DNA from 3 places in the Desulfosporosinus acidiphilus SJ4 genome. Region 1 is predicted to be linked to each of the others. Evidence: riboswitches for the same ligand, from Rfam matches in the RefSeq annotation. Region 1 holds a riboswitch; each other region holds the start of a gene.

Region 1 (8,009 bases):
ATGGTGATTGATTATCCGATTTTTTGGACCATTGGCAACCATGAATTTTATGGTAGCTTTTACAAAAATGGATTTTGGTCACCAAGAACATTTCCTAACGATGAAACGGAAGATCAAGCAGTTAACCGCTTTCTGACATTTGCCAAACGCGATAAGATTTATAGTGATACTTGGATTAAGGGTTTCCATTTCCTTTTCTTGGGGACAGAAAAATCACGGATGAGTGATAGAAGGTACTTGGATTCGGCCTTTTTATCGAGTACCCAACTTGACTGGCTCGAAAGTGCGCTTAGCATTGAGCAAAAACCGTCTAAACCGGTCTTTGTCTTTCTCCATCAACCAATTCCCTACACAACCCTAGGTGGATTACAGCGTGGTTATGTTATACAATGGAGAAGGTTAAATGACATTTTATCGCAACATCCCGAGGTCATACTTTTTAACGGGCATACTCATTTCAAGATTGATTATATTAATATGGTCAGTAAGGAAAATTATAATATTGTCAACAGTTCTTCTTTAGCCTATCCAATTGACAGAAAAAGGCATCATATTTTGAATTCAGCTCCTGGTTTTGTTGTGGATGTATATGATGAAAAAGTAGTTATCAGGGGCAAAGAATATTTAACACGGGATTGGATTAGTGGCGCAGAGATTAACGTGCCCATGGCAACGTAAACCCCTAAGGATCATGACCTTAGAAGCAAAAGATTTTAAAGCCCCTGGCAAAGCTTTTAAGCTTTGCTCAGGGGTATTGCCTTGACAAATCTATACCTGTATTAGATAATTACTAACTAATGAGATCCTTTGGGATTAGGTGATAAAACATGAAAAACGATGAAACTGAAGCTTTAGTGCAGGAAATGGATCGCACAATGACTCAATTCAGGAGAATTGGAGGGCAGGTCAGATCTTCGCATGCTATCAGACCCAGTGAATTTACTTTGCTTCACAACATAATTCTATGTACAGAAACTGATCCCAGGGGGATTAAAGTGTCAGACTTGAGCTTTCAGCTTCAAATAACACCTGCAGGGGTTACTCATATTATTAATTCACTGGAAGAACGGGGATATTTGGAACGACTTGCCGAACCAACGGACAGACGTGTTGTGCTTGTTCGGGCAACACAAAAAGGCAAGGAGATTATTGAAGCAATGAGGTCTGATCATTTCTGCTTTTTAAAGGGTTTAACTGATTATCTTGGGGAGCATGACAGTAAGGAATTAATACGAATCTTGTCTTCTGTGCTAAATTACCTTAAGAATCGTGGAACAGACTATTAAAGGGCTTGCATTTTTTAGCACAATATACTAAAATATACCAGTAAAGGGATTGTGCGTAAACTTATTTGTTTTTTTCAGGTTCTTATTGTGAAAAAGAGGTGCAAGTGTCAGAATGGATGCCCTGATGTCCTTAATTGAAGATGCTCGTAGAAAATTAAATGACTCCGCAGAAAGTAGAAGTCTGACGGATCCGGAAATTGTGACGATGAGTCAATGTTTGGATAGGTTACTTAACGAGTATTATCTAATGCAAGATTTGAGAAGTTTGGCTTCGTAGGCCTAAAGCTTTATGGCACAAGCGGAGTTTCCTTTATACAATCAAACCTCTATGCCGCAGCGGCATCATCACGTTCACCAGAGGCTGCGGGAAAGAGAAATTTACAAGGGTCAGTATTGCTCAAACGAAACAGCAATATTGGCCCTTGCTTTAATTAAAACATTATTGATTTTCGAAAACTAAACTATGCCGAGCATCCTGAAAAGCAAACGAGCAGAAGAAGGGTAAGAATCCCAGGCCCCATTACAGCGAGGAATAGTCCTATTCGTTCTCTGCGGTTCATTCGCTATGCCCTCCCTTCGCCCGCAGCCGCCGGCGTGCAATTAAGCTAGAGTGTATCTCTGCACGCGGACGATCCGGCATTAATAACTCCAAAACGTCGTCAACGGTGATGATACCCAAGACCTGATCTTGATCGTTGACGACAGGGACGGCAAGCAGACCATATTTGTGAATAATTTCAGCCACTTTTTCATGATCAACAAAGGGGGATATTTTGACAATTTTCGTATGCATAAGCTCACTAAGCGGGGTATGGGGAGCGGCAATGATAAGTTCTCGGAGCGAGAGCACACCTTCGAGAGTCTCTTGCTCGTCAATAACATAGAGATAATAAATGGTTTCTGCTTCAGGAGCAAGGCGCCTTAATTCATTAATAGCCTGATCGGCGGTCAGCCAGACAGGTAAGCCGATGTATTCGGTCGTCATCAGAGAACCGGCAGTTTCCTCTTCATATTGCATCAGTTCACGAACATCTTCGGCATCATCGGATTCCATGAGGCGAAGAAGTTCTTCTGATTTCTCCGCGGATAAAACACTCAGGATATCGGCAGCCTCATCAGCAGGCATTTCTTCGAGGATGTCGGAGGCACGTTCTTCATCCATCTGGGAAATCATTTCAACTTGGGTGTCTAATTCCATTTCTGATAAGGCATCAATGGTCTGCTGAGAGTCAAGAGATTCGAGAAAGTTAGCTCTTTGTTTGTAATCCATTTCCTCAATAAGGTCTGCAATGTCTGCAGGGTGAAGTTGGCGGAGCTGCTCTTTTTCCCGAGTTAGTTGGAGAGAGGAAGTTCTGTTTTCCAGAGGTTTGATGTATTGACAGCCTACAAAGTTATTCCTAATACTTTTCAATAAGAACTCTATACCTAAGCGGCGAAACAGGCCGCGGACTCCAATGTCTACCGCGACTAAAACAACGAACTGGTGATTATCGCGAGAGACCCAGGACAAAGAAATATCATTGACGCGTACGATTCTTGAACCTTCAAGATCAATAATTTGTTTATCTAAGAGCCATTTTCCAATAAATGTTTCATCATCATGCAAAGGGCAGGTTTGTTGCTGATCAAAGGTTGTATTTAAGTGAAGGCCCTCTGCATCCCAGGATTCGACCCATTGGATCGGAATAAGCGCGGGGATTTTTTTGGCATAGCGAATGCCTGTAACCAGAGGTGAGAGATTATCCCAACGCATGGCAAGGTCATGTAATCGACCGATGCAGCGACCTTGAACATCCCAGATTGGTTTATTGGATAACTGGCTGAAGAAAAACTCACCTAATACTTTTACGTCGCTCATTTGCTTCCCTCCTTTTAGTGTCGGAGTCTGGCGCCTTGGGCGAAAAGACTCCTTTGAGGATTAAGAAAAATACAAGTGCACAAATGATAAGGGCCAGAACCCATAAAACCACCTCCTTAATATTCCCTAAAATAGAATATTTCGTACAGTTCTGAAGTATAAAAAAGACCTCTATACTAATACAGAAGGTCATGGGTAACATTGTGACCTCCCTTCTCGTTGAGTTTTAGCACTGCATAGCGTAGAGTTATCTCAGCCACATTAAGTAAAACCTTATGCCGGCAATACCTGTTCTACCCAATTGGCGTCTCTCGACATTTCTGGGCAGTGGCTTATGTATATGCAGGAGCCTCACCTAACAGAGATTCATGTCTACTCCATTATATGTATAACTCATCAAATTCGTCAAGATTTTTGCTTCAAATTAGATATTCACTCTATCTCCGTTAATTAATCAGGATTGCTTGTGATTTCTCGATGATACTTAATGCTTGGAACTTTTGCCTTTTCTCTTGTCCTTATGATATAATCAAAAACGGATTATGACGTACGATTCGAGAGGAGGGTGTTTGAATGGCAAAACACATTCAGACGATTGTTAAAGCAAACCTAAGTGCTACTGTTAAAACTGGGGGCTGCGGAAATTGTCAGACCTCTTGCCAATCTGCATGTAAAACTTCATGCACGGTTGGTAACCAAGTGTGTGTTAAATAATGTTGCTCTGAATTTGTACATGATCTCAGAACCCAATCCTTCTCGGGCTGGGTTCTGTTCTATTTATACTAAGAAGCGAGAGAGAGGACGATAATGTTTAATTTTAAGGAATTGGCAGGATACGATTTCAAAAAGAATGTTCATTGTTTCCGGCAGGGAGACTTATTGATCGGTTACGATGTCAACTCAGGCTCGATACATCTGCTGGATGAAGAGACCTTTAACATTTTAAGAACTATGGAAGACTTAAACAAGAAAGAGAGCCGGCTTTCCCAGGAAGGACTGGAAGAAGCTCTTAGATTGGAGGGAAAACTTTGGGATAAAGAAACATTCTCGGAAATTTTATACGAACTGGAAGAACTTCGCCAGGAAGGGACGCTGTTTTCTCAAGAAACAGAACGGATTATTCCCGCATATCCAGAAAAGCCTATTGTCAAAGCAATTTGCCTTCATGTTGCTCATGACTGTAATTTGCGCTGTGAATACTGTTTTGCCGGAACCGGAGCCTTTGGAGGCAACAGGACATTAATGGATTTGGAGACGGGCAAACGGGGAATTGACTTTGTCTTAGCAGCATCAAAACATAGAAACCATTGCGAGGTAGATTTCTTTGGAGGGGAACCCCTGATAAATTTTGGTGTTGTTAAAGCCTTGGTTGATTACGGAAAAAAAGCCGCAAAGGCTCAAAACAAAACTATTAAATTCACCTTAACTACCAATGGTGTCTTGCTCAATGAAGAAATTCAGAATTTCTTGGAGCAAGAGGAGATTAGTGTCGTTTTAAGTCTCGACGGTCGTCCGGAAATCCATGACCGAATGCGGCCCCATGCTGACGGACGTGGAAGCTATCATGAAGTTGTGCCGCGAATCCAACAATTTACAGCTTTGAGGCCGGAAAGTTCCCCCTATGCTTTGGGAACCTATTATTATGTGCGAGGTACTTATACTCATTTTAATTGCGATTTTGACCGGGATGTCTTACACATGGCTGATCTAGGAGTTCAGCAAATTTCTGTTGAACCCGTGGTGGCAGGGCCGGAGGATCCTTATGCCTTTCAGGAAGGAGATTTAAATAAAATCTATGAATCTTATGACCGCTTAGGCGAGGCCATTCTCCAACGGAAGTCACAGGGGCAGGGTTTTAATTTTTTCCACTTTAATATTGCTCTTGATCATGGCCCCTGCCTGCATAAAAGGTTGTCGGGCTGCGGGGCAGGTCACGAATATGTGGCTATTTCTCCTGAGGGGGATCTTTATCCTTGTCATCAATTTGTCGGACAAGAGGCCTTCAAACTTGGTTCCCTTTACGATCAAGATCCCTTAGATCTTAAGGCAGATTTGGTTCGCGAGTTCCGGGCGGCGAACATCTATGCTAAATCGTCTTGCCAGGAATGCTGGGCCCGATTTGCCTGCAGTGGGGGATGCCACGCGGCGAATGTGGCTTTTACCCAGAAACTTAATGAGGTTTACGATCTTGGCTGTAAGCTGCAAAGAAAACGTTTAGAAGTGGCTTTGTACGTTAAGATTAAAGAAATCCAACAAAATTAAGCTGGTTATGACGATAAGTGGACAAGCTTATCGTCACACTGCAACTCGATACGCGGACTCCTGCAGTGTGGATTGGCCTCAGTCTCTGAAACCAAGGATGGCTGTCAAGAGACCGAGGGATATTTATTCCTGTGGTTCGTTGTTAAGGCGGATATTGGGAGGAACTAGTTATGACGATGGTACGTTCAGCGTGTCCCTTAAATTGTCCTGATGGATGTGCTTTTCTGGTTGAGAAGAGGGAAAATAGTCTTCTTATCAAGGGGGATCCCGCAAACAATATTACGAAGGGATTTATCTGCTCTAAAGGTCAGGCGTTAGGAAAACGTGTCTTTTCGCCGGATCGCTTGAAATTTCCCCTCTTAAGGCAAGGGCAGCGGTGGGAAAGGGTGAGTTGGGATCAAGCTTACCTTCTCCTGACGGAAGCGATTAAAAAAACATTGGATGATGTAGGGCCTTGGGGGATTTTTCATCATTACGATTATGGCAGCAATGGCGTTCTCCGGGAACTGGACCAAAGGTTTTTCCAAGCCTTGGGCGGTGTTACGGAACCTCGGGGGAGTATGTGCTGGGGAGCCGGTTACCAGGCTCAAGAATTAGATTTTGGCGGGGTTTTTTCTAATTCGTGGGAGGATTTAGAAGATGCCAAGACTATTGTGCTCTGGGGAAGAGACCCGGCGGTAACAAATGTTCATCTTATCCCCCATTTATTGGGGGCTAAGAAGCGGGGAGCCCGTGTCCTAGTGATCAATCCAATTCGAGTTAAGAGTGCGGAGTTCGCAGATGAGTATTATCAGGTTCGGCCCGGTACGGACGGGGCCTTAGCCTTAGGCTTAAGTCATATTATTTTGCGCGAACGCTGGCAGGATACTCTCTTTATTCAAAACTATATCCAGGGATTTGAAGGGTTTGCGAGAAGAGCCAAGGAGTTTTTCCCCGAGAAAGTGGCAGCTATAACAGGCGTCGGCGTCACTCAGTTGACCCAGCTGGCAAGAGCCGTGAGTCATGCTGGCCCCGTGTCCATTATTTTAGGCTACGGGCTTCAGCGCTATATCAAAGGGGGAAATGCGGTTCGGGCTATTGACGGCTTGGCGGCTATCAGCGGAAATATTGGCTGGGCAGGTGCAGGAGTGCATTATGCCCATCAGTACCATCAGGGAAAAATGAATTCTGTGCTGCTTCCTCCCGAACGCTATCGGTCAAGAACTTACCCCCACCCGATACTTGCAGAGGAACTCCTGAAGGCAGATCCGGCTATTCAACTGGCAGTGGTGACCCGTTCCAATCCATTGGTTCAACAGCCAAACTCTCAGCTTTGGCGAGATCTTTGGCGGAAGATTCCCTTTAAGGTCGTTATAGATACTGTTTTAACGGAAACAGCTCGTCAGTCGGATTTAGTTCTGCCGGCAGCGACAATTTTTGAAGAAGAGGATTTAGTTAAAACCTCATGGAGTCCCCTAATTCATTATGCTCAAAAAGTCCTTGAGCCCCAGGGAGAAGTCCAGGCAGAGCCTGTGATCTTCACAGAGTTGGCGAAGAGATTGGGGATAGAAAAGGATTTTCCCTATGCTTCGTCCAGAGAGTGGCTGGAATTTGTCCTCCAACCGTTAAGTGAAACGTATGAGATTTCTCTTGATAAGCTTGCTCAAGGACCGGTCTATGCTCCCTATATACCTAAAGTTGCCTGGGAGAACAAGGATTTTAAAACTCCCAGCGGGAAAATCGAACTCTCTTCAGAGCTAGATCTGGCAGACCTGGGAGAAGCAGTTGAATTCCCTTACCATCTGCTCACTCCTCATCCCGGCAATGCTATGCATTCTCAGTTTCATCAGGACGAGGGTTTTAAGGTCTTCCTCCATCCAGATTTAGCTGAGAAATTCCGCCTCAATCACGGTGATCAGGCCATCGTGGAGACTGCATACGGTCAGCTTGTTGCCGCAGTCGTTTTATCTGAAGATATTCATCCTGAAACGGTAGTTCTTCCTGAAGGAACAACCTCCGAAGGGTTGGGAGTTAATCAATTGATTCTTGGCAAATGTTCTGATATAGGAGAAAGTACTTGTTACTACGAGATGCGCTGTCAAATCCGAAAGTGGTATTTAGATTGATCGCTGTTTGGGAAGAAGAAGTATATGTGTTACAATAATTGGATGATAGGATTTGGCGGCGGGAGGTATGAGGTGTGAGGAAAGGTAAACAACGGGGATTTGCGATCATTCTGGTGAGTCTTATCACGATTGCTATGGTAGGTTCGGGCTTTGCTATGTTTTTTGGCAGCAGCGGAATTCAGGTTCCGAATCAGAACTCGGCAGGCAATTCCGTTGCTGCGGATTATCAGGCTGCGAAGGCCCGCTTGGCGGATTTGGCCGAGAGAGCTAAGAAGGATCCGAGCAATATTGCGTTGCAAACAGATCTTGGCAATGAATATTATGATGCGGGTTCGGCGGCGGAAACAGCAGCGCCCTCTGAGGCTGCTGAAAATTATAAACATGCGGTGGAAGCCTATCAGAATGTTCTTAAGATAAATAAGGATCCCAATGTTATGGTTGACATGGCAACAGCAGCCTTTAAAAGCGGGCAAAATGGTTTAGCCGAAACGACGTATC
Region 2 (8,009 bases), 1.6 Mb from region 1:
TTGAAGGAATATGGCCATCAAGTTGCTCCATAGGACAACCCAAACCAGATTATAGTTAAAATTTGAACCGGCGCTAATGTTCGTGGCAAAATTACCGGGATCAATATAGGCAACGCTGACAATAAACGCCGGGCCCAAATACTTCAATAAACCTCTTGCCTTTGACAGCCAGGTATCTTTGGGTAAGGGCAAGGTTAGGGGGGATTGAGATAAATTAAAACCTTCACTCATTTTAAATTCCTCCTGTTAAACTTAATCTTAAAGATGGAATCATAAAGCGAATTGAAAGAATATAATGATATTGGATATCACTTGCGTTGGGTTAATTTTCAATAGTTTTATATTAAACGAAAGATTATTTAAGGCTGTATGGGCATAGTTAATGTAAGGTGAAGCAAAGGAAGTGGGGAAACATGCTTTCACCAAGTTTAGAGGACTACTTAGAGGAAATTTATCGCTTTTCATTAACACTTGATATTGTTCGGGTAACAGACATTAGTCATAGACTAAATGTCGCATTGCCATCCGTAACAAAGGCTCTCTATAAGTTAAGAGACCAACAATACATAAACTACGAACGATATGGTGAAATCAGACTCACCGATAAAGGTAGAGAAACGGGCAGCTATTTAGTTTTACGAAACCAATTGCTACAGGAGTTTCTTGGGTTAATATGTAGCAAGTGTAATTTTGTTGCTGAGGCGGAAGCTATGGAACACTACCTTTCGACTGCAACGATCGATGCTATTAAAACTCTGGTGGAATTTATGAAAAACAATCCATCTTGCCAACAAGCCTTTGAAGATTTCATGTTTGTTAAGGCTAACAAAGAATAACTATTTTTGTATTTAATCGGACACATCGACCTCCTTAGTATGTTTCTGTGGATAGGTTAGCTTTAGCTAACTTAGAGGGGGGATTCTGGAGTTATAATACGTACGAATATAGAAATTGTTACAATACCAAGGCATGAAAAACATTCCAATGAATGAATGATTTTTCTAGGTCGCGCTTAGAAAAACAGAGTGCTCTGATTTCATCCTATTGATCGGGATTTGATTATTAATATTTCTGTTCTGAAACTACACCGTAATTACTGGAACATTAGACATCGGATATAAATCATTAGACGCATTAAAAATAGTCTTGACAGGAAAAGATGTAAGTGATAAATTCATTACGACAATTGAGATTTCTTCGTTAGGTGAGGCTCCTATACGAACAAAGGCCACTGCCCGGAAATGTCGAGAGACACCAATGGGTAGAACAGGTATTACCGGATTAAGGTTTTACATAATGTGGCTGAATGAATTTTCTCATTCTACGTCGTGTAGTGCCAAAGCTCAGAACGAGTGAGGAAAGTGGGTTTATTTTTCTTGTGCGCGCTTTACAAAGCTTTCCGTTATTTTTGGAAAGCTTTGTTTTTTTGTATGGAGGTGGGACGATTGGGTGATGATGATCTTGATTCATGTAATTTTAATAGGCCTAAAGGTATATTAAAGGAAATAAAAGACATTATTAAATTAAACCAAGCAAGTTTCCGCTTACATCTTAACTTTCACATTCTTAATAGTAATCAAATACAATACTGTAATCTCCAAATGATATTGTATTCACTTATTACCAATTTTTAAAATGTATATCCCAGTCATTTTCCCATCAAAGAGGAGGTGGTTTTATGGACGCAGGCCCTGAACAAAGAATAGTAAAATTATTAGACCAAGATATGGTTCATAAAATCACTTTGTTATTGGAGGGATAATGATGGAGCTATTGACGGATCTTTTTGTTAGCGAACTAATAGGTAAATATATTATTGATCGTAGTGGTCTAAAGCTCGGTAAAGTTAGGGATGTCTGGGTCGATCCAGAGACTACGTTTCCGACTGTTCGGGGATTGATTATTAAGTATAATGGGGAGCTCAAAGTTGTTCCTTGGAAAGAGATCTATATGCTAAGTCGACAGGTTGTCGCACTCCGGGTAATCGCTTCAGAAGTTCGTTTTGAAAGAGTATCTGAAGGTCATTTATATATTAGTGGGATACTCGATCGGCAGATTGTTGATATCAATGGAGCCAAGCTAGTTCGTGTCAATGATATTAAATTAGCGGGTAACAGCAAAGGAGTACATATTGTATCTATTGATGTTAGCTTCGTTGGTTTAATTCGGAGGCTCCTCCCTAGAGGAATGTTTAGTATGCCAACAAGTGGAAAGAGGTTGCAGCCCCATTTTATAGGATGGGACATGGTGCAGTCGTTATCAACAGGGGGCGATAGCTTATCTTTACGTGCTTCAGGAGATAAGCTATCAAAAATACATCCAGCAGATCTGGCGGATATTCTGGAGAACATTAGTCATTATGAACGATTGGAATTGTTTGAACAGTTAAATCCTGAAATGGCGGCGGACACTTTAGCTGAGGTCGACCCAGATGTTCAAAAATCCATTCTAAGACAAATAAATAAAGAGCGAGCTGCAGACATACTTGAAGAAATGGAGCAAGATGAGGCAGCAGACCTCCTATCCGAAATGAATGAGGATGATTCGGACCAACTATTAAGTTTAATGGAAAATGAAGCAGCTTCAGACCTTCGTGAGTTGTTGGAATATGACGAAGGAACTGCAGGTAGTTTGATGACAACCGACTTTTTGGTGTTCTCTATAGAGCTTACGGCAGATGAAGTCATTAAGCAGTTAAGAGAACTTGCTCCTGAGGCAGATTATATTTACTATCTTTATGCAGTTGACTCCGAAGGGCGATTAAAGGGAGTCATATCGCTAAGAGAACTAATTATCTCTTCGCCTGAAACAAGAATTAGCGAATTAATGCATACCAAAGTGATTAGTGTACTGGCTGATGAGGATGAGAAAAAGATCCGCCGGTTATTTTCTAAATACAGTCTATTAGCACTTCCAGTGATTGATAAATCCGATAAAGTGATAGGACTTATTACTGTGGATGATGTACTACAACTGAAAAATTAGGCGTTCATAGAAATGTTAAGATCATTTATGAAAAATTATAAGGGAAGTGAAATATATGAAGCTTAGTAAACTTTCATGGCGTAATATTCTGTTGTTTTTGGCCATAGTTGGACCTGGGATTATCACGGCCAATGTGGATAACGATGCTGGTGGAATTACAACCTACGCGGTAGCAGGCGCTCAGTTTGGTTATAAGTTTCTTTGGATCTTTATTCCAATGACATTGGCCTTGATCGTAGTCCAAGAAATGAGCGCCCGTATGGGGGCGGTTACTGGCAAAGGTCTTGCGGATCTTATTCGTGAGAATTTTGGAGTACGGTTGACGATTTTCATTTTAATAGGGCTCCTTATAGCAGACGTAGGGAATACAGTATCGGAGTTTGCTGGGGTGGCTTCCAGTATGGAGGTCTTCGGGGTAAGTAAATATATCACCGTTCCGCTGGGGGCGCTCCTAGTATGGTTCTTGGTTGTTAAGGGGACATATCGGCGTGTAGAAAGAATTTTCCTGATTGCCAGTGCAATTTTTATAACTTATATTTTTGCTGGTTTTCTAGCCCACCCGAATTGGGGTGAGGTGGCAAAAGCTACATTTATTCCGAGCTTCAGTACAAATTCTGAATATCTTGCGATGTTTGTTGGTTTGGTCGGTACTACAATCGCTCCCTGGATGCAGTTCTATATTCAGTCTGCCATCGTTGAGAAAGGAGTGACAGCCAAAGAGTATAAGTTTTCACGCCTAGATGTTATTTTTGGTTGTTTCATTACGGATATCGTGGCTGTTTTTATCATCGTTACAACTGCGGCAACATTGCATACCGCAGGTGTCTCCATCAATGATGCTAAAGATGCTGCCATCGCCTTAAGGCCACTAGCTGGACAATACGCTTCAATACTATTTGCCTTCGGGCTTTTCAATGCGTCAATCTTCGCAGCCACAATTTTACCGCTAGCGACGGCTTACTATGTGTGCGAAGCACTGGGGTTTGAGGCAGGCGTTGATAAGTCTTTCAGCGAAGCACCACAGTTTTATACCTTATATACGATTATAATAATCTTAGGGGCTTTGATTATCCTTATTCCCAATGCACCACTAGTTCTAATTATGCTTTGGTCTCAGGTCATCAATGGTGTTCTTCTACCGTTTGTTCTCGTGTTTATGCTGGTTCTTATCAATAAAAAGAGAATCATGGGAGACTATACAAACTCCAAATTCTTTAATGGAGTTGCATGGAGCACAACTGCGGTCATGGTGACCCTGACACTTTTATTGGTAGTAACCTCACTTTGGCCAAACTTTTTGGGATAAACAAACACCTAATAAATTAAATAATATGCTTCAGTTTCATATGAGTTAGGCCGCCTGTTTGAAGTCAGGCGGTTATTACTTGTCTTAGAAAAATAATAAATCCTGTCGGACTCATTGATCTTTGAACCGAACCCTTCGTGGGCAATATCCTTAACTTGTTGAGAGATATATTTAAGGTGTTTGATTTTTCTGTTAATAACAAGAAAAAAGGTAAGGGCAAAGATTCCAATGCTGATAACAAATAATGTTACAAAGATGGCAATAATGAAGATAGGGCTCCTATGTTGTAAATCTAAAACATAATAAAGCCACGTCATGAATGGGACGTAATTAAGAATAGTGGGAGATGAACATTTTGGAATTGCAGGAGGCAATAGTAAAAAGACGAACAATTAGAGATTTTTCCGAACAAAAAATAAATCCAGATATTATTAATAAGGCTTTGCTCGCCGGTCTCAAAGCTCCAAGTTATAATCACTTAAAGCAATGGTATTTCATTTTAGTTTCAGACCGGGAGAAAAGAATTGCCCTAATCCACACAGAAAAAATGATCGAAAGTGTTACTGAAGAACTAGAAGAGTCTTTGAAAGACTTCGATAATCTTTCAAAACAAATGTATCTAGACGCAATACCGAAACAGAAAAGGATGATGTTAAGTGCGCCAGAGTTACTTGTAGTTGTTTACAAACCGAAAACACAGATAGCTGATAGCACGAGAATATATGATCTGAATTGTTTAGCATCTGTATGGTGTTGTATTGAAAACATCTTGTTAAGTCTTGCAGAGGATAGTGTCTTTGGGGTAACATTTATTCCTCAGAATACTAAAGCAGTTAAAGAAGTTCTTAATATTCCACCAGAGTTAGAAGTGGCTGCAATTATTCCATTTGGATATAAAGCTAACAACGCAACTCTTATTCCACAAAAAGAAGTGAGATTAGAAGATAGATTGTTTATGAACAGATGGACAAAAGAGAATCCGATCTGATATAAAACTTAAGTCAATTATTCCAATTCCCCCACACCACTACCCCTTGCCAAGTTCAAGAAGCCGCCTCGTGTAAAGCCTAGCCAGTAGTCGAGTGCTGAGTCTTTGTGTGACGTGATTGGTGGCCTCTCTACCCGGAGAGCCGTGGTATAGGAACGAAACCGGAGCGACTTCAAACTGCGCTTGCCATTTGATTTGTGGTATGAAACTGGGAGGGATTTGAGGAACCTTGTTGAATGTTATGATAGGCAGTGACTTATCTTAACAATTGGTATCGGCGTATATACAAATGAGATTAGGCTAGAAACTTCCCGCTCTTTTTTCTTGAACAACTGTATGCTTAGAGCCTAATTAAGGAAGGATAAATTATATCATTCGAAATACAAATCCTGAGATAAAGGGAATTAACCAAATGATCCAAACAAATATGCTAAACTTGTGAAATTTATTAATCATCAGATCATCTTTCTTAATCAAAACAAAAGTCGCCCAAAAAGCGTGAACAAGCATTAAAATGATGGCTAAAACGCCAGTAATACTATGAAAATATGAATTAGAAGTGATAATTTCAATGCTTCTGGCTATATTCTCCATAATCCAAGTGCCTGTTGTATCACAGACTAAACCAAAATAGAAGAATGTTAGGTGCCAAGCTTTAAGGTTCCCTTGTATCTTTTCGGACCAAACACCTACACTGTAAAAAATTAGGGCGAAATTAATAAAAATGATTGCATAGGTTAACATCTTATTTCCTCCTTTGAATTTTATAGATATTATTTTATAAATCTAACTTAAATGAACAATATTCATAAAGCAATTAAATGAACAACGTTCATTTAATGTTTAAAAAAATTTAGATCTTTAAACTGTCGTATAACTCATCATAGCTAATATATTTATTTGTATTTAGATAAATTAAATTCGACATAATGAGTTGAGCAAGTTTATAGGACGCAAGTGGAGATTGAATATGACCTTTTGTTTTTTCAAGATCGATTAATTCACTTAACTTACCGTAAAGAAGATGAAACTTATCATGTGACATATGATCATAACTATAGTTCTTATACATGGCCATTTCAATGAATATGGCAACATAACTACTTATAAAAATCTCAAGTGAAAGAAATACTTTCCTAATCTTCTCTTTAATAGGTTCATCAATAGGTTTTAATTTTTCTATTAAATCGGATAGCTGACTCCAGTCTTCCCTCACAATCTCAAGAATAAGTTCATCTTTGGTAGGGAAATAGTTATAAAAAGTCCCTAAAGCAATGTTACAATTTTTTGCAATTTCCCTAACATTCAACTCCTTATATCCTTTATTAGAGAGTAATTTTCTTCCTTCTAGAATAATAGTTTCATTTAAATTTTCTATGATTTTGGGCATATCTTCCTCCAAAAATTCATTGCATTTTTGTGAACTTTGTTCATATTATATCACGGCTATCATTTATGTCAAATTAATAATGCATAATGGGTAAACAATGTTAGTGTGTATGTTGCTGCATCCCTCAGACAAAACCTTTCAACCACCTCCAATACTCTAGTCATGCACTGAGGAGGAGAAAGAGCATTGCTGCTCTGAAAGAAGGATGAAGGTATGTCTAATCTAGCGGGCAACCTCCTAGATGAACTGAACCCCGTCAAGTAGACAGTCTAAAATTATTATTTAAATTGTCTACCTAAAGGGACTTAGAAGGGAGCATATCAGTTTCTACACGGCCCCTTGTTAGTCATATTATGGGCTCAATTCAAGCATATATTTATCTTTTTTGGTTGAGTACTCATCGAGCTTTTGAAATACTCAATGTTTTCAGGAAAATTCGTAACCAAAATAGGCCGCCTGTTTTCAAAGTGTCAGGCGGGTTTGCTTAAATAATTGTCTGGTGATAACCGGAATCGGTGTACTTGTTGAGCATCAGACTGAAGGAGAAATAACATGAAATACATTGTCACAAGATGGTCAAACGGTCCATCCACCACCACTGAATAAAAGGGAATCTGTCTCTTTGAGTATTTCCTTCAGTGGGACCATTTCTCATTCTTATCTAGTCATTTATATTTTATTTTCTTCCAAATCCTCCATTATTTTCACAATCGAATATAAAGCGACAAACTTGATATGATCTTCTTTCGTCGATCCATTAATCCCATTAACTTTTTCACACTCAAACTTTAATTTTTTAAGCAACACATTCCACATTTGTTCATAATTCATGTAACTCTCTCCATTCTATTCTTTAAGGCAGTTTGCATAGAATCAACAATATTTTATCCCAAATGGACATGCTATACAATTGTTTTGTTTGGGCTCGAGCCGAGCAGCAAGAAAGTTTTTCAGTCCGGTCCAGCATTACACTAAAAATAATAAATTTAAATATATTTTGAGATAAACTTTACTTGTTCATTATATGGAAATCGCCAGTCACTTGCTAACCTCCTAATAAAGCCAAGCAAGTGACGTCAATAACAACACAGTAACACCAATGTCCTGGCTAATAGCTAAGACATTGGTGTTACTAAAATAAATATAAGAAAGAAACCTAAAGATCATAAAATGAGATGCCTGTAAAAAGTTTAATAGTGGCTTGGCGGAATTTCTAGGTGTTCCCCGGGGTAAATAAGGTTTGGATTACCCAAACGGTTGTAGCCAGCAAGTTCGCGCCAATCAAGGCCGTGACTATTAGCAATAGAATAAACGGTTTCACCCCTGCGTACTATATGAAT
Region 3 (8,009 bases), 2.3 Mb from region 1:
GGCCGAGGTTTTGCTGTTGTTGCTGAGGAAGTCAGAAAACTGGCGGATAGTTCGGCTCAGTCTTCTCAACAAATTATGCTGCTTATTTCTAATGTTCAGGGAATGGTCAATACGACGGTGAAGAATATTAATCAAGGAATGGAGGTAGTAAATCACGGCAAAACTGTGATTGAACAAGCAGGAGATGCGATCACCTCACTTGATGATGTGATTAACTCCACCTCTATAAGAGTAGAAGAAAATCTTTCAAATGCCGATCATTTATTAAATCGAAGCCAACAGTTAGCTGAAGCCCAAAGATTGGCTACCTCAATCGCAACACAATTTGCCGAGGGGGCAAATCAATCGGCAACTGCAGCCGAGCAACAGATGATTTCAACGCAAGAACTAGTTGCGATTGCAGCAGGATTAGCCGAAACTTCGGAACATTTATATGAAGTAATACAAAGGTTTGATATTTAGATATTCTCTCAAAGTCATTCAATATTAACATAGCATAAAGATAATTGGCAGAACTAACATAACTCAATAATTATCACTAAGGCAACCGAGTAAAAATGGTTGCCTTTTCTTTGGGTTTAGCAGCCGGAATGTCACCAGTGACTAGTTGGAGATCCTATCCTTAGAAAGAAAGGGCAGTTGATGAGAAGTTATGCCATAAATATACGAATTTGCTGGAAGACGATAATCAAGTTTTAGAAGCAGGTAGCTCGACCAATACCGCTGTCACCACCCGAAATCAAAGCGGTTTATCAAGGGCGAAAAGAGCAAGGGTAGTTTGGAAAATTCAAAGAACCGATATCTTCGCCAGATAAAGGAGAGAGGTCTGGATGTTATCCAAAATAGTTAAATTTCCGCTTAAACAAACTATTCATTAAGCATCGATTAGATATTTGAACTTTATGAACCGAAATAAAATAAATCAGACGCAAATTGGCTAAATGTGCTTGTAATAATGAAATTAAAGTATTACAATAAAACAAAGTTAATATTACCTCGGTAGGTGAGGCTACCGCAAGGATATGGATTGCTGCCGCGGAGAGTTGGAGACAACTCGAGAAGGTCAACAGGATATGTCGAAAAACAAGGCATAACCTAATGTAATTTCACTGCCTTGCAGAGCTAAAGCTTGAACGGGATCAACAAGGGCTTATTTTGCCTTCGCCATGTTCAAGTTTTGGCGAAGGTTTTATTATTTTTTAGGAAGTTGTAACCGTTGCATTGCAACTTAATAATCTAATCATAGGAGGTCGTAATTATGGATACAGACCCTGATGGTAGATGCTTGTATTTGAATATGGTTATGGAGGGAATTAAGACTTTGATTTATTGATAAATCTAAGTTTAATATATTATTGTCAAAAATCCCTCCGTACAAGAATGGAGGGATTTTTTGTGTTAACAATATCAACTTTTTATCTTAGCCGGGTACTAGGTAATAAGGTTATTATGGATAATCAAAAGATAGTTGGCAAGCTATTGGATTTAATAGTTGATGTAAACGAGATCAGCCCAAAAGTAATTGCAGCTAAAGTTAAGGTAGAGGGGAAAATTAGAGTTATTGACTTTTCTGAGGTATCTATTTATAAAAATCAGGGTCAGTATATTATTCAGTGTGATCGGTTAAAAGAAATTGAAGTTGCCAAACAAAACACTATGTTTCTTAAAAAGCATGTTTTAGATAAGCAAATTGTCGATATGGATGGCCGGAAAGTTGTAAGGGTGAACGATTTACGGTTAGCAATTCTAAAAAGCGGTACATTTACAATTGCGGTTGATGTAGGTTTTGATGGCCTCTTAAGACGTATCGGGATTGCTAAACCGATCAAGAGAATTTTAAAACCTTTTGGGATTCGCGTACCAAGTAAAATGATTTTATGGGATGATGTGGCTTCCGTTGATTATATCCATGTTGGACTAACGCTTTCCAAAGAACATGACAAACTTTCAACCCTTCACCCCTCGGATCTTGCCGATATTATTGAAGAATACGATAAACACACCCAGGTTGCAATCTTTAATTCTCTCGACGAAGAGAGAGCGGCAGATGTTCTTGAAGAACTTGAAACAGATGCGCAATTACACGTCTTGGCTAACCTTTCGGTAGAAAAGGCTGCCGACGTTCTTGAGAAAATGCCGGCAGATGAAGTTGCAGATATTCTTGATGAGATGGAAGAGGAAGATGCCGAGAAACTGTTAAATGAGATGGAACAAGAAGTATCTCTTGAAGTTCGGGAATTGATGGAATACCCGGATGACACGGTAGGAAGTTTAATGACCACAGATTATATCTCTCTTAATCAGAGCATGACAGTCAACGAAACTTTAAAGGAGTTAAGGCACTTAAAACCTGAACCAGATACGGTTTATTATCTTTATATTGTTGATGATAATGAAAAACTTATTGCGATTGTCTCTTTAAGGGATATTGTCATTTCTGAACTTGATATCGAACTTAAGGAAATCATGCATAGTGATGTTATCTATGTTTATGATTACGAAAAAATTGGAAAACTGAACGAAATAATAACCAAGTATAATTTACTTTCAGTTCCGGTGGTTGACAAAAGTATGAAGATGCTTGGAATGGTTATTATCAATGATGTTATGGATTTAATCGTAAGAAAAAATAGAAATTAGATGGAGGTGATCATCATGATGACACAAGCAAAGAAATCATCCCTATTAAGAAATTTGGTATTATTTTTGTCAGTTCTAGGTCCAGGTATCATCACGGGAAGTGTTGATAACGACGCAGGTGGAATTACTACTTATTCGGTGGCCGGAGCGCACTATGGATATAGTCTTTTATGGACCTTGATTCCCGCCTTCATCGCCCTTGTCGTTGTACAGGAAATGAATGCGAGAATGGGCATGGTTACAGGAAAAGGACTTGCAGATTTAATAAGGGAAAACGCAGGCGTAAAAATCACATTTTTTATTTTTATTGGGCTTCTCATTGCCGACATCGGCAATACAACGACGGAGTTCGCAGGTGTAGCGGGTAGTATGCAAGTTTTCAGCGTCAGCAAATATATTGCGGTACCCCTTGTGGCAATTGCTGTGTGGTTTCTGGTTGTCAAAGGAACTTATCGTATGGCTGAAAAAATATTTTTGATCTTCAGTGTGTTCCTTCTTTCTTACATCATATCCGCTATCATGGGAAAACCAAACTGGGGAGAAATCGGCGCCTCAATAATTCACCCGGATATAGAATATAACTTTGATTATATTACGATGGTTATTGGCTTGATTGGGACAACGATAGCCCCATGGATGCAATTTTATATGCAGTCTGCAGTAATAGAAAAAGGACTGGAAATTAAGGATTATAAATTTACCATGTGGGACGTAATTATTGGCAGTATTGCAACAGTGGTCGTCGCCTTCTTCATAGTGGTTGCCTGTGCATCAACTCTTCACGTCAACGGTGTCAAGATACAAGAGGCAAAAGATGCAGCATTAGCCTTGGAACCTTTTGCCGGAACATTTGCATCTCAAGTATTTGCTTTTGGTCTATTTATCGCCTCGGTCTTCTCGGCGACGATACTTCCGATTGCCACAGCATTTTATGTTTGTGAAGCATTTGGATTTGAAGCAGGTATTGATAAAAAACTAAATGAAGCTCCCCAATTTTATACATTATTTACTGCTATCTTGATCATTGCTGTAGGGATTATTCTTATACCGAATGCGCCGCTTATCTTGATAAGCTTATGGTCACAGGTTCTTAACGGTGTTTTGCTGCCGGTCGTACTCATTTGTATGATGCTTTTAATAAATAATAAGGAGATTATGGGAGAACACACTAATAAGTTGTTTCATAATATTGTTGGATGGGTAACGACAGTTATTTTAATCGGTTTAACGATTGCACTTCTGATTGGTTCATTTATGTAAGATTATTGGAAGATTAAACACTTGAATCATGGGATAGACCAAAAACAATTAATTATAAAAGAGTGATTGATAGAACAGTTCAATCACTCTTTGTAATTACAGCGTCATTTTTAGGTTTGTTCTGATTAGGCACGTTATTAAATAGTTTTTTTCTTTTGTTTACGTTACTGATCGTGATTTCATTTTAGAAAATTTTCCGTAGCGAAAAAGCCGAAGGGCTATTAATGTTAAAGGCTTAAGTTTACGATTAAAAATCCAAGTTAATCGAGCACTAAAAATACCAATTACCATACCAGCTAGAACGTCTGTTGGCCAGTGCACACCGGTATAAATTCGAGCAAAGGCCACAATAAATGCTAAAACTGTAAAAGTCCTTCTAACCCAGAACTGGGTTTTTCGCCAAGATCCTGCGGCAAAACCAAAGCTTCCTGAGGTGTGGTCGCTAGGAAATGAAGTATCAAGGGAATGTGGAATAAGTTGATTGAATGTCCCTTTAGGAAGCGCAACAAAGGGGCGTGGGCGGAAGAAAACATGCCCAATTACTACATTAAAGCACAGTGCCAATACTCCTGAAAAACCCGCAACAACCAAAGCATGACGTTTCATTGACTCCGCTTTGGGTAAAGTGAACCAAGCTAACAAAAACAAAACAACGTATAGTTCCAAAGCATACTGGGCAAAGAAGGCCATAATTCTGTCCACGAAGGAATAATGTCCGGCCAAACCATTTATATGATGGTATATATAAAGGTCAAATGAATTCAATTTACGGGCTCCTTTCGTTTTGAAAGATCCATAGTTATAGATAGCATAAGATATATAATACAACAATATTCGATACTTGAAAATGAAATTTAATTAATGCGCATCATATATAATCTGCCAATTAGCAGACCAGAAAAAGAGTTGTTGAAAATAGGAAATACCCTTAGCTTGTTCAAGGGTATTCCTAAATTTGCAAAATATAATTCCAGTGTTTTAAATAATATTTTGCGGTCTGTTCCTTTTAATTTCTCCTTTAACGCTTCATTGATACTAGGCATATATCATTGTCAATTGTTCTTTATTTTTTCAACGAAGCTACGAAATCTCCAATTGCCTTTATTTGAGTGTCATTGAGTTTTCCGGTAAAAGCAGGCATCGTACCCTGCCCTTTTTTGACAACACCTTGAACCTTCGATGAATTATTCTTCCATTCATCCGTATTAATGGCGGGACCACTCGCGCCAGCTCCGGTAACTCCGTGACATCCTGAACAATTTGTAGTATATAGAGTTGCGCCGGTAACTTCGGTCTTAGCTGCAGATGCCCCGTTGGCGACGTTAGTCGCGGGAGTATTTGTTGATTGCCCTGTCTGAGCAGGGGGTGGAGTGGTAGGAGCTGGTTGTTTACTGCATCCTATTAGGAGTAGGACAATAAGCAAAGTAACAATTGAAGTTAATTTTCGCGGGTGCATATGTAATTTTCCTCCTTTTCGTAATCTGTAGTTAAAATGTACATATTCCTTACCAATTATTCTGCTTATTCTGCGGTATTAAGCCTTGGCGTGACAAAACCTCAAGCAGGAAAATGTGATGAAGGGCTTGAATTTTTAGGAAGGAAAGAAAGATGATAGTGGAACAGACTTAGAGAAGTGTGTTTCAGAGTTTGGAAAGGAAATTGAAATGAAACTTCTAGATATTATGAAACCTTGGATTGGCAATAAGCAGATTAAAAATGGACTGAATGAAAATTCTAATGTTCACAGTTTAACCATTGATGATATAAATTGGAGCAGTTCAATGATTGAGGTAATGAATGATGAGGGTAATAAGACTGGTGAAGTCACTAAAGAGTTATTGTTATACCTTCTAAAGGTAACAGCTATGTGGATGTTGGGCGATATCATGGATAAATTTCAAGAGGCTGTCATTGCAATTGACTTGGAAGGTAGAATTTTTTATGTAAATAGGGCATATTCCAGAATTCTTGGCGTTGCAACACGAAATATTATCGGTAGGAAAATTCAACAAATAGAGCCGGAAGCGGAGATTTTAAAAGTAATTGATACCAAACTACCTATTATCAAAAAGAACCAATATATAAAAACTCTTGATAAATATGTTTCGGTCCATATATTTCCTATTGAACAAGATGGAGAGCTAAAAGCAGTTGCCTCAATATTTAGAGATTCAACAACTTTAGTTAAATTGGGTCAGGAAGTAGAGAATGCCAATGAAATTGCCATGTCTTACAGGCGTCAAATGGAAGCGCAAAATGACTTAGGGAAACTTAAGATTATAGGAAATAGTCCAAGCTTTTTAAGGACAGTTTCCCAGGCGATAATTGTTGCTAAAACAGAGGCAACGGTGCTGATTAAAGGAGAAAATGGAGTTGGCAAAGAGGAAATTGCCAAAGTTATATACTCCCATAGTGAAAGAAAAGATCGTCCCATGATCATGGTTAATTGTGCAGCGATCCCTGAAAACTTAATTGAAAGTGAACTTTTCGGATATGAAGGGGGTTCCTTCACAGGCGCAAAATCCGGCGGCAAGATGGGCAAATTTGAATTAGCTAATGGAGGAACATTGTTTCTTGACGAAATTGGTGATATGCCGTTGGCCATGCAGTCAAAATTATTAAGAGTATTAGAAAATAGGGAAATCGAAAAAATAGGCAGGCAGAAAAACATTCCTGTGGACATACGAATGATTGCTGCCTCAAATCAACCGTTGGACATTTTGATCAAGGAAAAGAAGTTTAGGCAGGATCTCTACTTTAGACTCAATATAGTAGAAATTGAAGTGCCTTCCTTAAGAGATCGCAGGGAGGATATTGGGTTATTGGCAAATTATTTTCTGCAAAAGTATAACAAGAAATATGGGAAATCCATCGTTCTTTCTCAGGAGGTACTTTCGTTTTTATACTCTTACAGTTGGCCGGGAAATGTGCGTGAACTTCAAAACTGCATGGAATATGCCGGAATAATGTGTTTTGAGGATACTTTTAAGCTGATTCACCTGCCGCCGCATATGAAAGAATCAATTGGCTTAACTGTTGAAAAAGAAAATGAATTTGACTATGGAAACGGAACGTTAAAAGAAGCAGTTGAAGCCTTTGAAAAGAAGGTAATTTTAAGTGCAATTTCAGCTTGTGAGGATAACCGAAGTAAAGCCATGAAATTATTAGGACTGAGTAGAAGAACCTTTTATCGCAAACTTAATGACTACAGTATTCATAGTGGCGGAAAGTAAACAAGTGTAGCAAATATGCCCAAGAAATATTGATCGAACCTTGAATTTGTATCAAATATGGCACTGATTTGAGTTCGAGAATTTATAAGTAGGTGCAAGTACAAAAAGATTGCCCGCAAAAAGGGCTTAAATGCTTTGAAATCAATTTAATTTGGTGTAGAAAATAGAGTGTTTAACGGGATTGGCTTTCGGAAGTAAAAAGGAATAGCTCCTTTACGACCATTGAATTCAGAATATTTTAATTATTGGCACTAAAATTGCAACCATTAATAACTCGAAGGGAGGGAAAAAAGGATAAATCTGAATTACGGTTACTGCAATTGTTTTACATGCCTGGTTGAGAAGTTCCTAAAGTAGTTGACATGGCCTCTGCTCACTTAAGTAGATGAAGTTTCGATGGCAGTCGAAGAAGTAGACCAGGTGTATTGAAAATTATCTAAGGAGAGGGCGATTACATGAAGTCTGTTAGAATTGGAGCCTCGGTAGGTTTTTGGGGTGATGTATTCACTTCTGCAGTCGATGTAGCTAAATACGGAAATGTTAAATATATCTGTGGAGACTCGTTAGCAGAGTTGACAATGGCCATTCTTCACAAAGCTAAGAAGAAAAATCCCAATGATGGGTACACAAAAGATGTCTTTCCTCTCATGAATGCTCTATTACCAATCTGCAGAGAAAAAGGAATTAAGATTATCAGCAATTGCGGCGGACTCAATCCGATGGGAGCAGCAGAAGCCGTAAAGGGAATTGCGCAAAAACTAGGTTTGTCGGATATTAAGATCGCCGTTGTTGAGGGCGATAATATTAAAGACCGTTTGCGCGAGTTCTGCGAAAAAGGTTATTTGACCCATGAGGGAGATTTAGACAATCTTGAGG

What was found. Region 1 has a riboswitch for magnesium ahead of DESACI_RS22270 (magnesium transporter). Riboswitches for the same ligand answer to the same signal wherever they lie in the genome.
Region 2: linked by a shared signal. The riboswitch ahead of DESACI_RS07085 (magnesium transporter MgtE N-terminal domain-containing protein) and the one ahead of DESACI_RS22270 (magnesium transporter) in region 1 are both predicted to bind magnesium.
Region 3: linked by a shared signal. The riboswitch ahead of DESACI_RS10185 (magnesium transporter) and the one ahead of DESACI_RS22270 (magnesium transporter) in region 1 are both predicted to bind magnesium.

Annotation. Positions count from the first base shown of each region.
Region 1 is NC_018068.1:4,873,265-4,881,273, reverse strand. It holds gene DESACI_RS22285 (metallophosphoesterase family protein) at 1-678, shown strand, start outside; gene DESACI_RS22280 (MarR family winged helix-turn-helix transcriptional regulator) at 828-1,286, shown strand; gene DESACI_RS22275 (aspartyl-phosphate phosphatase Spo0E family protein) at 1,411-1,563, shown strand; gene DESACI_RS22270 (magnesium transporter) at 1,843-3,144, opposite strand; M-box (ykoK) riboswitch at 3,349-3,514, opposite strand; gene scfA (six-cysteine ranthipeptide SCIFF) at 3,718-3,858, shown strand; gene scfB (thioether cross-link-forming SCIFF peptide maturase) at 3,952-5,406, shown strand; gene DESACI_RS22255 (molybdopterin-containing oxidoreductase family protein) at 5,577-7,511, shown strand; gene DESACI_RS22250 (tetratricopeptide repeat protein) at 7,586-8,009, shown strand, end outside.
Region 2 is NC_018068.1:1,541,390-1,549,398, forward strand. It holds partial or broken gene DESACI_RS07070 (Nramp family divalent metal transporter) at 1-231, opposite strand, end outside; gene DESACI_RS07075 (metal-dependent transcriptional regulator) at 414-836, shown strand; M-box (ykoK) riboswitch at 1,190-1,364, shown strand; gene DESACI_RS07085 (magnesium transporter MgtE N-terminal domain-containing protein) at 1,762-2,985, shown strand; gene DESACI_RS07090 (Nramp family divalent metal transporter) at 3,041-4,291, shown strand; gene DESACI_RS07100 (nitroreductase family protein) at 4,647-5,279, shown strand; gene DESACI_RS07105 (HsmA family protein) at 5,646-6,023, opposite strand; gene DESACI_RS07110 (TetR/AcrR family transcriptional regulator) at 6,133-6,669, opposite strand; gene DESACI_RS24765 (hypothetical protein) at 7,339-7,500, opposite strand; gene DESACI_RS07115 (LysM peptidoglycan-binding domain-containing protein) at 7,860-8,009, opposite strand, start outside.
Region 3 is NC_018068.1:2,201,175-2,209,183, forward strand. It holds gene DESACI_RS10180 (methyl-accepting chemotaxis protein) at 1-462, shown strand, start outside; M-box (ykoK) riboswitch at 989-1,145, shown strand; gene DESACI_RS10185 (magnesium transporter) at 1,396-2,640, shown strand; gene DESACI_RS10190 (Nramp family divalent metal transporter) at 2,656-3,900, shown strand; gene DESACI_RS10195 (phosphatase PAP2 family protein) at 4,060-4,665, opposite strand; gene DESACI_RS10200 (c-type cytochrome) at 4,964-5,356, opposite strand; gene DESACI_RS10205 (sigma-54 interaction domain-containing protein) at 5,565-7,133, shown strand; gene DESACI_RS10210 (acyclic terpene utilization AtuA family protein) at 7,589-8,009, shown strand, end outside.